2 regions of the Streptomyces sp. NPDC006872 genome follow, and region 2 is predicted to be linked to the other one. Evidence: riboswitches for the same ligand, from Rfam matches in the RefSeq annotation. Region 2 holds a riboswitch; the other holds the start of a gene.

What was found. A riboswitch is a leader RNA that binds a small molecule or an ion and turns the genes downstream of it on or off. The one in region 2 is predicted to bind cyclic di-AMP.
Region 1: linked by a shared signal. The riboswitch ahead of ABZ725_RS21065 (LysM peptidoglycan-binding domain-containing M23 family metallopeptidase) and the one ahead of ABZ725_RS23050 (M23 family metallopeptidase) in region 2 are both predicted to bind cyclic di-AMP.

What each region holds. Positions count from the first base shown of each region.
Region 1 is NZ_JBEYIL010000006.1:514,413-518,818, reverse strand. Features, by position in the region: gene ABZ725_RS21070 (GDSL-type esterase/lipase family protein) at 1-597, opposite strand, end outside; gene ABZ725_RS21065 (LysM peptidoglycan-binding domain-containing M23 family metallopeptidase) at 828-1,826, opposite strand; cyclic di-AMP (ydaO/yuaA leader) riboswitch at 1,831-1,988, opposite strand; gene ABZ725_RS21060 (alpha-galactosidase) at 2,293-4,368, opposite strand.
Region 2 is NZ_JBEYIL010000007.1:426,148-430,553, reverse strand. Features, by position in the region: gene ABZ725_RS23060 (pitrilysin family protein) at 1-391, shown strand, start outside; gene ABZ725_RS23055 (pitrilysin family protein) at 388-1,776, shown strand; cyclic di-AMP (ydaO/yuaA leader) riboswitch at 2,001-2,167, shown strand; gene ABZ725_RS23050 (M23 family metallopeptidase) at 2,179-2,922, shown strand; gene ABZ725_RS23045 (GntR family transcriptional regulator) at 3,111-3,806, shown strand; gene ABZ725_RS23040 (HPr family phosphocarrier protein) at 3,956-4,237, opposite strand.

The DNA of each region.
Region 1 (4,406 bases), on a different contig from region 2:
CGCGCAGAGCGCCAGTACGCCCTGGGTGACGGAGTCGCCGTAGAAGACCGACTCCGGGGCCCTCAGGGCACGTTGCTCCAGCAGGCGGCCTCGGATTCCGGTCAGCGCGACGCCCGACTCCAGCGGCGGCGTCCACCGGTTCACCCGTGCGGAGACGTCCTTCACGGACAGCTCGGCCGTGTGCGGGCCCCGCCCGGTCGCCGTGATCCGGAGGTCGCCGCGGTCGACGGCGTACAGCCGCTTGGGCCCGCCGTCGACGGAGACGTAGATCTGCGCGGGCACGGTGACCGACGAGACGTCGAACAGGGCCTGGACGGCGCTCCCGACGAACCGGAACCGCAGCCGCGAACCGGAGTTGACGGTGACGGCGGCCTCGGCGGTACGCCCCCAGTGGCCCTCGTAGACGAGCCGCCGGTCGTCGGGGCGGACGACGCTCGCGACACCAGCACCGGCACCGGCACCGGCACCAGCACCAGCACCGACGGCCGAGGTGCACGCGGACGCGGGCGGAGCGGCCCCGGCCACCAGAAGCGCCACGACCGCCGCGGTCGCGGCGCACTTGACGACGGCGGTGCAGCGGTGGACGACGCCGGACACGGGACCTCCGAAGAGCGATGGAAAGCGCTTGCTCCCTGACGGAGATCACTGTGTCCCCACTCTGGCCCGGCTGTCGACAGGGCGAAAAGGGATGCCATGCGGCTGCCATAGACACGCCACACGGCGGCAATGAAACGATCAAGAAAACGACGCCGACACGCCGAAGGCCGGACCCGGGGATCGGGGTCCGGCCTTCGACTGCGTGTCAGGCGGTGGGTCGTCCGCGGGTGCTAGACGGAGACTCCGTGCGAGCGGAGGTAGGCGATCGGGTCCACGTCCGAGCCGTAGTCCGGCGTGGTGCGGATCTCGAAGTGCAGGTGCGGGCCGGTCACGTTGCCGGTCGCGCCGGAGAGGCCGACCTGCTGACCCAGGGTCACGGTCTGGCCGGCCGAGACCGACAGCTGGGACAGGTGGGCGTACTGGGCGTAGTAGCCGTCGGCGAGCTTGATGACGACCTGGTTGCCGTACGCGCCGCCCCAGCCCGCGGAGACGACGGTGCCCGCGCCCACGGCCTTGAGGGAGGTGCCGGTCGGCACGACGAAGTCGACACCGGTGTGGTAGCCGCTGGACCACATGCTGCCGGCCACGTGGTACGCGGTGCCGACGGAGGCGCCGGCCACGGGGAGCTGGTAACCGCTGGAGGCGCCGGTGCTGCTCTCGGCGGCCTGCGTGGTCGTCTTCGAGGACGAGGCAGAGGACGAGGTGGAGGACTTCGAGTCGGATGCCTTCGAGTCGGAGGACTTCGCCGACTTCGAGGACTTCGAGGACGAGCTCCCCGAAGAGGAGGCCGAGGAGGACGAACCGGACGACCCGGTGGTGCCGGTCGCGGCCTGCTTGCCGATCGACAGCTTGAGGCCGGGGTGGATCAGCGAGGGGTTGTCGCCGACGGCCGCACGGTTGTCCTGGTACAGCTTCTGCCAGCCGCCGCTGACGTCCTGGTCGTCCGCGATCTTCGAGAGGTAGTCCCCGGACCGCACGGTGTAGGTCTTCGCGGCGGCGGTCTTCCGGGTCACCGGAGCGGCCTGCACGGCGCTTTCCGAAACCGTCTGCGCGACCGACTGGGACGCGGCCTGCGAAACGGACTGGGAAACGGACTGAGCGGGGGCCGCATGGGCGCCGGCGGCACCCATGAGCGGAAGGGCGAGCGCTGCGCCGCCGGTTCCGGCGACGGCTATCGAACGAGTGAAGCGCTGGGTCTTCGGACGGCGGTGCTTACCCTTCGCGGGCATGGCGAATTCCTCTCCGGCGCCTGCGAGGTGAGCTGTCGGGTGCGAGCTGGAGATGCCCGGCCGCGCCGAGGCGCGGCTTTACCCCAAGCCTGTTCCGGGACCGGAACAGGCGGTTGTGCCTGTGGGTCCCCCGCTCCTGCCGTGGACGGGTGGGTGTGCGGACTCCGGGCGGCGGCAGGATTAGGCATCCGTCCGGATTGGTGTGGAACGTAAGCGACCCAGACGCACGGGGACAAGCAGAGGTTGCACGGTTAATGCATTTCTCTTGATCTGCTGTGAGAATTCCCGGTCACGCTCCGTGAATCCAAACACCCGCCATTCGCCGAATACCCTTGAAAAGCGCATGAATTACGTGAACATGACGTACGACGCACGGTCACGGATATGACGCTGCTCACGTGACAGCCCTCCAGGATCCTTTATTCCAGAGCGAGTTGGAATTAAGGATCCAATTCGGACAGAAAGCTCAGATGCGACGGAGCCGGATAACCGTCGCATCAAGGTCGCCCTTCAGTTCGGTGCGCAGCCCGTGATGCAGCAGCACCGCACCCCGGTGAACTTCGCCCGTTTCACGGCATTCATACGACTGTGTCGGGTCGAGTCCGCGCAGCCGGAGCGCCGGCACGGGCTCCCCGAACCGCTGGGCCTGGAGCCAGGCGAGGACGACGCTCTCGTCTCCGCGCACGTACTGGACGGCGCTCAGACCGCCCGCCGGGGGACGCAGCCGGTAGAGGTCGCCGTGCTGCACAAGAGGCCGGATCTCCTTGTAGAGGTCCACCCACTCCCGCGCCTCGGCGAGCTCCCCCTCGCTCCACTCCGAGAGATCGCCGCCGACGCCGAGCACACCGGCCATGGCGCTGACGAACCGGAAGCGCAGCGAGCTCACCCGGCCGTTGAGCTGGGTGTTGGGACTGTCGGTGACCCACGCGGCCATGACCCGGGCGGGGTGGATCTGGCTGAAGCCGTGCTGGATGTCGAGCCGGTCGAGCGGGTCGGTGTTGTCGGAGGTCCACACCTGGTCGGTACGGCCCATGATCCCGAGGTCGATACGTCCGCCGCCGCCCGAGCAGGACTCGAAGGCGACGCCCGGGTGGGCGGCCCGCAGTCGGTCCAGGAGGCCGTACAGGGCTCGCACATGGTCGACCCAGAGACGCTGCGGGTAGGGGTCGTCCGGCCAGCCCGCGTCGGTGAAGCAGCGGTTGAAGTCCCACTTGACGTAGTCGACGGGTGCGCTGGAGAGAAGCCCGTGGAGCTGCTCCCAGAGATACTCCTGGACGTCCTCACGCGCGAGGTTGAGTACGAGCTGATTGCGGAACTCCGTCCGCTTTCGTCCCGGTTGGAACTGCACCCAGTCGGGGTGGGCCCGGTACAGCTCGCTGTCGGGGTTGACCATCTCGGGCTCGACCCAGATGCCGAACTGCATGCCGAGGGCGTGCACGTAGTCCGCGAGGGGCTTCAGGCCGTTCGGGAAGCGGTCGGGGTTGGGCCGCCAGTCGCCGAGCCCGGCGTGGTCGCCGGTGCGCTTGCCGAACCAGCCGTCGTCGACGACGAACAGCTCGACGCCGATCGCCGCGGCGCGCCGGGCCAGGGTCGCCTGCTGTTCCTCGGAGATGTCGAAGTAGGTGGCCTCCCAGGAGTTGAACAGCACCGGCCGGTCCTGCTCGGCGTCCGGGACGACGTACGCGCGCTGGTAGGCGTGCCAGGCGCGGCTCGCGCCGCCGAAGCCCGCGTCGCTCCACAGGCCGGCGAAGACGGGTGTGGTGAAGGACTCGCCGTTCTCCAACCGCAGCAGGCCCGAGTCGTCGTACCCGGCGCCGCCGGTGATCTGCACGCGCGCGTCGGGGAGTTGCGCGACGGCGATCCGCCAGGAGCCCGACCAGCCGAGGGCGCAGCCGTAGACCTCGCCGCGCTCCTCGGTCGCGTCGGTGTCCAGGGCGACCCAGGGCAGGTGCTGGTGGCCGGTGTGGCCGCGGCGGCTGCCGATGACCTTCTCACCGTAGGTGAGGGGGGAGCGCGTGAGCCGCGACTCGGCGGCCCAGCGGCCGTGCAGCTGCGACAGCCGCCAGTCCTCGCGCTCGGGCAGGGTCCAGACGGCGGAGTCGGCGCGCAGCAGCTCCTGCGGCCGCTCGCCGTCGTTGCGCAGGGTCGTCCAGCGCTCGACGACGTCGCCGCGCATCCGGTAGTGCAGGGTGACGGTGAGCCCGGCGTCCCGGAAGCGCAGCCTGAGCTCGTCGCCGTCGCTCTCGTGGGCCTCGAAGGTCCACTCGGTGCCGCGTCGCTCGTCGGTGCGCACGGACAGGGCGGGCCGCACGAAGCGGGGGCCGCCCTCGACCGGGTACTCCTCGCGGCCGTCGAGCGGGGACTCGAAGGACGCCCCGCGCTCCGACGGCGGCAGCTGGGCGAGCGCCTCGGCGTCCGCGAGCGCGATGCCCGGACCCCAGTGCAGGTGGATCAGCTCATCGGCCTCGGTGAGATGGAGGGCGTAGCTGCTCGTCGGCCCCGAAAGGAGCCAGGTACGGCCGTTGTCGGCGATCTCGGGCATCAAACCCCCACTAATTCGAACAGGTGCGATCAAGCACC
Region 2 (4,406 bases):
CTCCCTGGGCTGGCTGGACGTGAAGACGTCCGGGGATGTCGAGGTGCCCGTCATCGAGGCGGCCATCGACGAGGAGCTCGCCCGGTTCGCCGCGGAGGGCCCCACGGACGAGGAAATGGAACGCGCCCAGGCCCAGTTGGAGCGCGAGTGGCTCGACCGGCTCGGCACGGTCGCCGGCCGCGCCGACGAACTGTGCCGGTTCGCCGTCCTGTTCGGCGACCCGCAGCTCGCCCTGACCGCAGTCCAGCGGGTGCTGGACGTGACGCCCGAGGAGGTGCAGGAGGTCGCCAAGGCCCGTCTGCGCCCCGACAACCGCGCGGTGCTCGTCTACGAGCCGACCGCCGCCGAAGCCCCCGCCGACCAGGACGAGAACGAGGAGGCGGCCCGGTGACCGAGCTCGCCACGATGGACTTCCACCCCCAGCCCCGGGCCGGCGAGGCCAAGCCGTGGGCGTTCCCGGCGCCCGAGCGCGCCGCGCTCGCCAACGGTCTGACGGTCCTGCACTGCCACCGCCCCGGCCAGCAGGTCGTCGCCGTCGAGATCCTCCTCGACGCGCCGCTGGACGCCGAACCGGCCGACCTCGACGGCGTCGCCACGATCATGGCGCGCGCGTTCTCCGAGGGCACCGACAAGCACTCCGCCGAGGAGTTCGCCGCCGAGCTGGAGCGCTGCGGCGCCACCCTGGACGCGCACGCCGATCACCCCGGCGTCCGGCTCAGCCTCGAAGTGCCGGCCTCGCGCCTGCCCAAGGGCCTCGGCCTCCTCGCCGACGCCCTGAGGGCGCCCGCGTTCGCCGACAGCGAGGTCGAGCGCCTCGTCCGCAACCGGCTGGACGAGATCCCGCACGAGCTGGCCAACCCCTCCCGGCGCGCCGCCAAGGAGCTCTCCAAGGAGCTGTTCCCGGCCACCGCGCGCATGTCCCGCCCGCGCCAGGGCACGGCGGAGACGGTCGAGAAGATCGACTCCGCGGCGGTGCGCGGCTTCTACGAGAAGCACGTCCGCCCCGCCACGGCCACCGCCGTGGTCGTCGGCGACCTCACCGGCGTCGACCTGGACGCGTTGCTGAGCGACACCCTGGGCGCCTGGACGGGCTCCTCGGCCCAGCCGCGGCCGGTGCCGCCGGTGACCGCCGACGACACCGGCCGGGTCGTCATCGTGGACCGTCCCGGCGCCGTCCAGACGCAGCTGCTGCTCGGCCGTATCGGCGCCGACCGGCACGACCGCGTGTGGCCCGCGCAGGTGCTCGGCACGTACTGCCTCGGCGGCACCCTCACCTCCCGCCTGGACCGCGTCCTGCGCGAGGAGAAGGGCTACACGTACGGCGTCCGCGCCTTCGGGCAGGTCCTGCGGTCCGCCCCGGACGGCTCCGGCGCCGCGATGCTCGCCATCAGCGGCTCCGTGGACACCCCGAACACCGGTCCCGCCCTCGAGGACCTCTGGAAGGTGCTGCGCACCCTCGCCGCCGAGGGGCTGACCGACGCCGAGCGTGACGTCGCCGTGCAGAACCTGGTCGGGGTGGCGCCGCTGAAGTTCGAGACCGCGGCGGCCGTCGCGGGCACGCTGGCCGACCAGGTCGAGCAGCACCTGCCCGACGACTTCCAGGCGACGCTGTACCAGCAGCTCGCCGCGACCGGCACGGTGGAGGCCACCGCGGCGGCCGTGAACGCCTTCCCGGTGGACCGGTTGGTGACCGTTCTGGTGGGCGACGCGGCCCAGATCAAGGCGCCGGTCGAGGCCCTCGGCATCGGCGAGGTGAAGGTCGTGTCCGCGGAGTAGGCCGCGGAGCAGTCACGGAGCGGACCCGGCAACGGCACGCGCGTGTAGGGGCCCTGGTCGACGGAAGCGTCACCAGGGCCGCTAGATGTCCGAATTGGGGCGGAGGTTGCCTGTCTGCCCTGTGGGATGCGCTACAAAAACCGGGATTCGTTTGAGGATTGAAACCGGCCCCGCTTAGCTTCGTGCGGGCTGTTCGTCAGGCAGTGCGCCGCAGCCGCGGCACCGGACAGTCATCGCCGAGTCCCCGTACGGCGCGAGCCAGGGGAGCCGGGGACCCACTTGTGAAGTCCCTGGGGTGAATCGGACGCCCGCGTGAACGCGAGGGGGTCCGTAGGAGACCTTCCTGCTCCGAACCCGTCAGCTAACCCGGTAGGCGAGAGGGAAGGAAAGGACACCCCTGTCTTGGCGATCACCTACGCCACCGGGAAGCACCGTCGGCCCAGCCGGATGCAGCGGACCACTGTTCGCGCGGCGGGTGTCGCGGCGCTCACCACCACCGGTGTCATGGCCACCGTCGCCTCCACTCCGGCCCTCGCCGCCGAGCCCACGCCCGAGCAGACCGGGCTGATCCCCGTCGTCACGGTCGGCGAGTCCGTCGCCGAGCAGCTCGACGACCAGGTCGCCGTGCAGAAGCACGCAGCCTTCGAGCAGGCCGCCCGCGAGGCCGCCGCCAAGAAGGCGGTGGAGGAGCGCGAGGCACGCGTGCGTGCCGCCCGCGAGGCCGAGCGCAAGCGCCTCAACGCCTTCGTGCTGCCGATCACCGGCTCCTACGTGTCCACCGGCTACCAGGCCAGCAGCTCCCTGTGGTCCTCCGGCAGCCACACCGGCATCGACTTCCACGCGGCCAGCGGCACCACCGTGCACGCGGTCGGCCTGGGCACCGTCGTCGAGGCCGGCTGGGGCGGGTCGTACGGCTACGAGGTCGTGATCAAGATGAACGACGGGACGTACACCCAGTACGGTCACCTGTCGTCCATCGAGGTGTCGGTGGGGCAGCAGGTCACCCCGGGCCAGCGGATCGCCCTGTCCGGCGCGACCGGCAACGTCACCGGCCCGCATCTGCACTTCGAGGCCCGCACCACCGCCGAGTACGGCTCGGACATCGACCCGGTCGCCTACCTTCGCAAGCACGGCGTGAACGTCTGACGACGCACGGCGACAGATCGTTCGGCCCCGGCCCTCCCGGCCGGGGCTTTCGTCGTTTTCGAGATCCTGTTGTCCAAAAAATATGCACGGATTCCAGTCCGCCATCGGAAATTCCCGCTGATTGCAATAGAGTCACGGAACACACGTCAATCGTCGACGTTTCACGGGGATTAAGGCGGAGGTCCGTCATGCGTATTCCGGCGCACTCGGTGTGCACGGCCATCCGGGACGACATCGTCGCGGGTGTCTACGAGCGCGGCAGCCGCCTCACGGAGGAACTCCTCGCCCGCCGCTACGGCGTTTCCCGTGTGCCCGTCCGGGAGGCGCTGCGCACGCTGGAGGCGGAGGGCTTCGTGGTCACGCGGCGGCACGCGGGCGCGTGCGTCGCCGAGCCGACCGAGCAGGAGGCTGCGGACCTGCTGGAGATGCGCATGCTGCTGGAGCCGCTCGGCGCCTCCCGGGCCGCCCAGCGGCGCACCGAGGCCCATCTGAAGGTGCTGCGCGGTCTCGTCCGGCTGGGCCAGGAGCGGGCCAGGAGGGGCAACAGCGAGGATCTGCGCTCCCTGGGGGGCTGGTTCCACGAGACGCTCGCCCAGGCCTCCGGAAGCCAGGCCCTGACCTCGATGCTCACCCAGCTGCGCCACAAGATCGCCTGGATGTACGTGGTGGACGCTCCGGCCGACCCGGTGGAGTCCTGGGGGGAGCACGGCGCGATCGTGGACGCGGTGGCGCGCGGCGACGGGGAGCGCGCGCGTGCGGTCACGGCGCTGCACACCGAGCGCGCGACGGCCGTGCACCGGCTGCGCTTTTCCGGCGGAGTGGAGCGCGTCGACCGTGTGAGGACTTCGCAACCTCCCGTAAACATGACGGGTCTGCGGCATTAACACGGGGGCCGTATACAAAGAGGAGTTAATTCGTGGGGCGCTATTTCTGCTGCCCATAAGCGGGAAATTCAAAGGGCTCGCCCGACAATTCGGACGAGCCCTTCGGTGTTGCGGGACGACGACTTTAAGGCAGCGCGCCGTCAGGGTTTTCAGACGGTCTCGGGGAGCTCCTCGAGACCCTCGGCGACCAGCTTCGCGAGCCGGTCGAGGGCAGCGTCCGCGCCCTCGGCCTCGGACGCGAGGACGATCTCCTCGCCGCCCTTGGCGCCCAGGCCGAGAACGGCCAGCATGGAGGCCGCGTTGACGGGGTTGCCGTCGGCCTTGGCGATCGTCACGGGGATACCTGCGGCCGTGGCGGCCCGGACGAAGATGGAAGCGGGGCGGGCGTGAAGGCCCTCGGCCCAGCCGACGTTGACGCGGCGCTCAGCCATGTGATGCTGCCCTTCAGTGTCTCAGGTTGTCTAGACCAGTGTTCCACACGTGAAGCGTGGGAGGGACGGTCCATGCGTCCCGTCCCGACGTGGTCGTCGGATCGCGGCCTCGATCCGACGTGCGTCCTCCACAGACTGCCTCGCGCCGTTGTCGTACGCGAGCCGTACT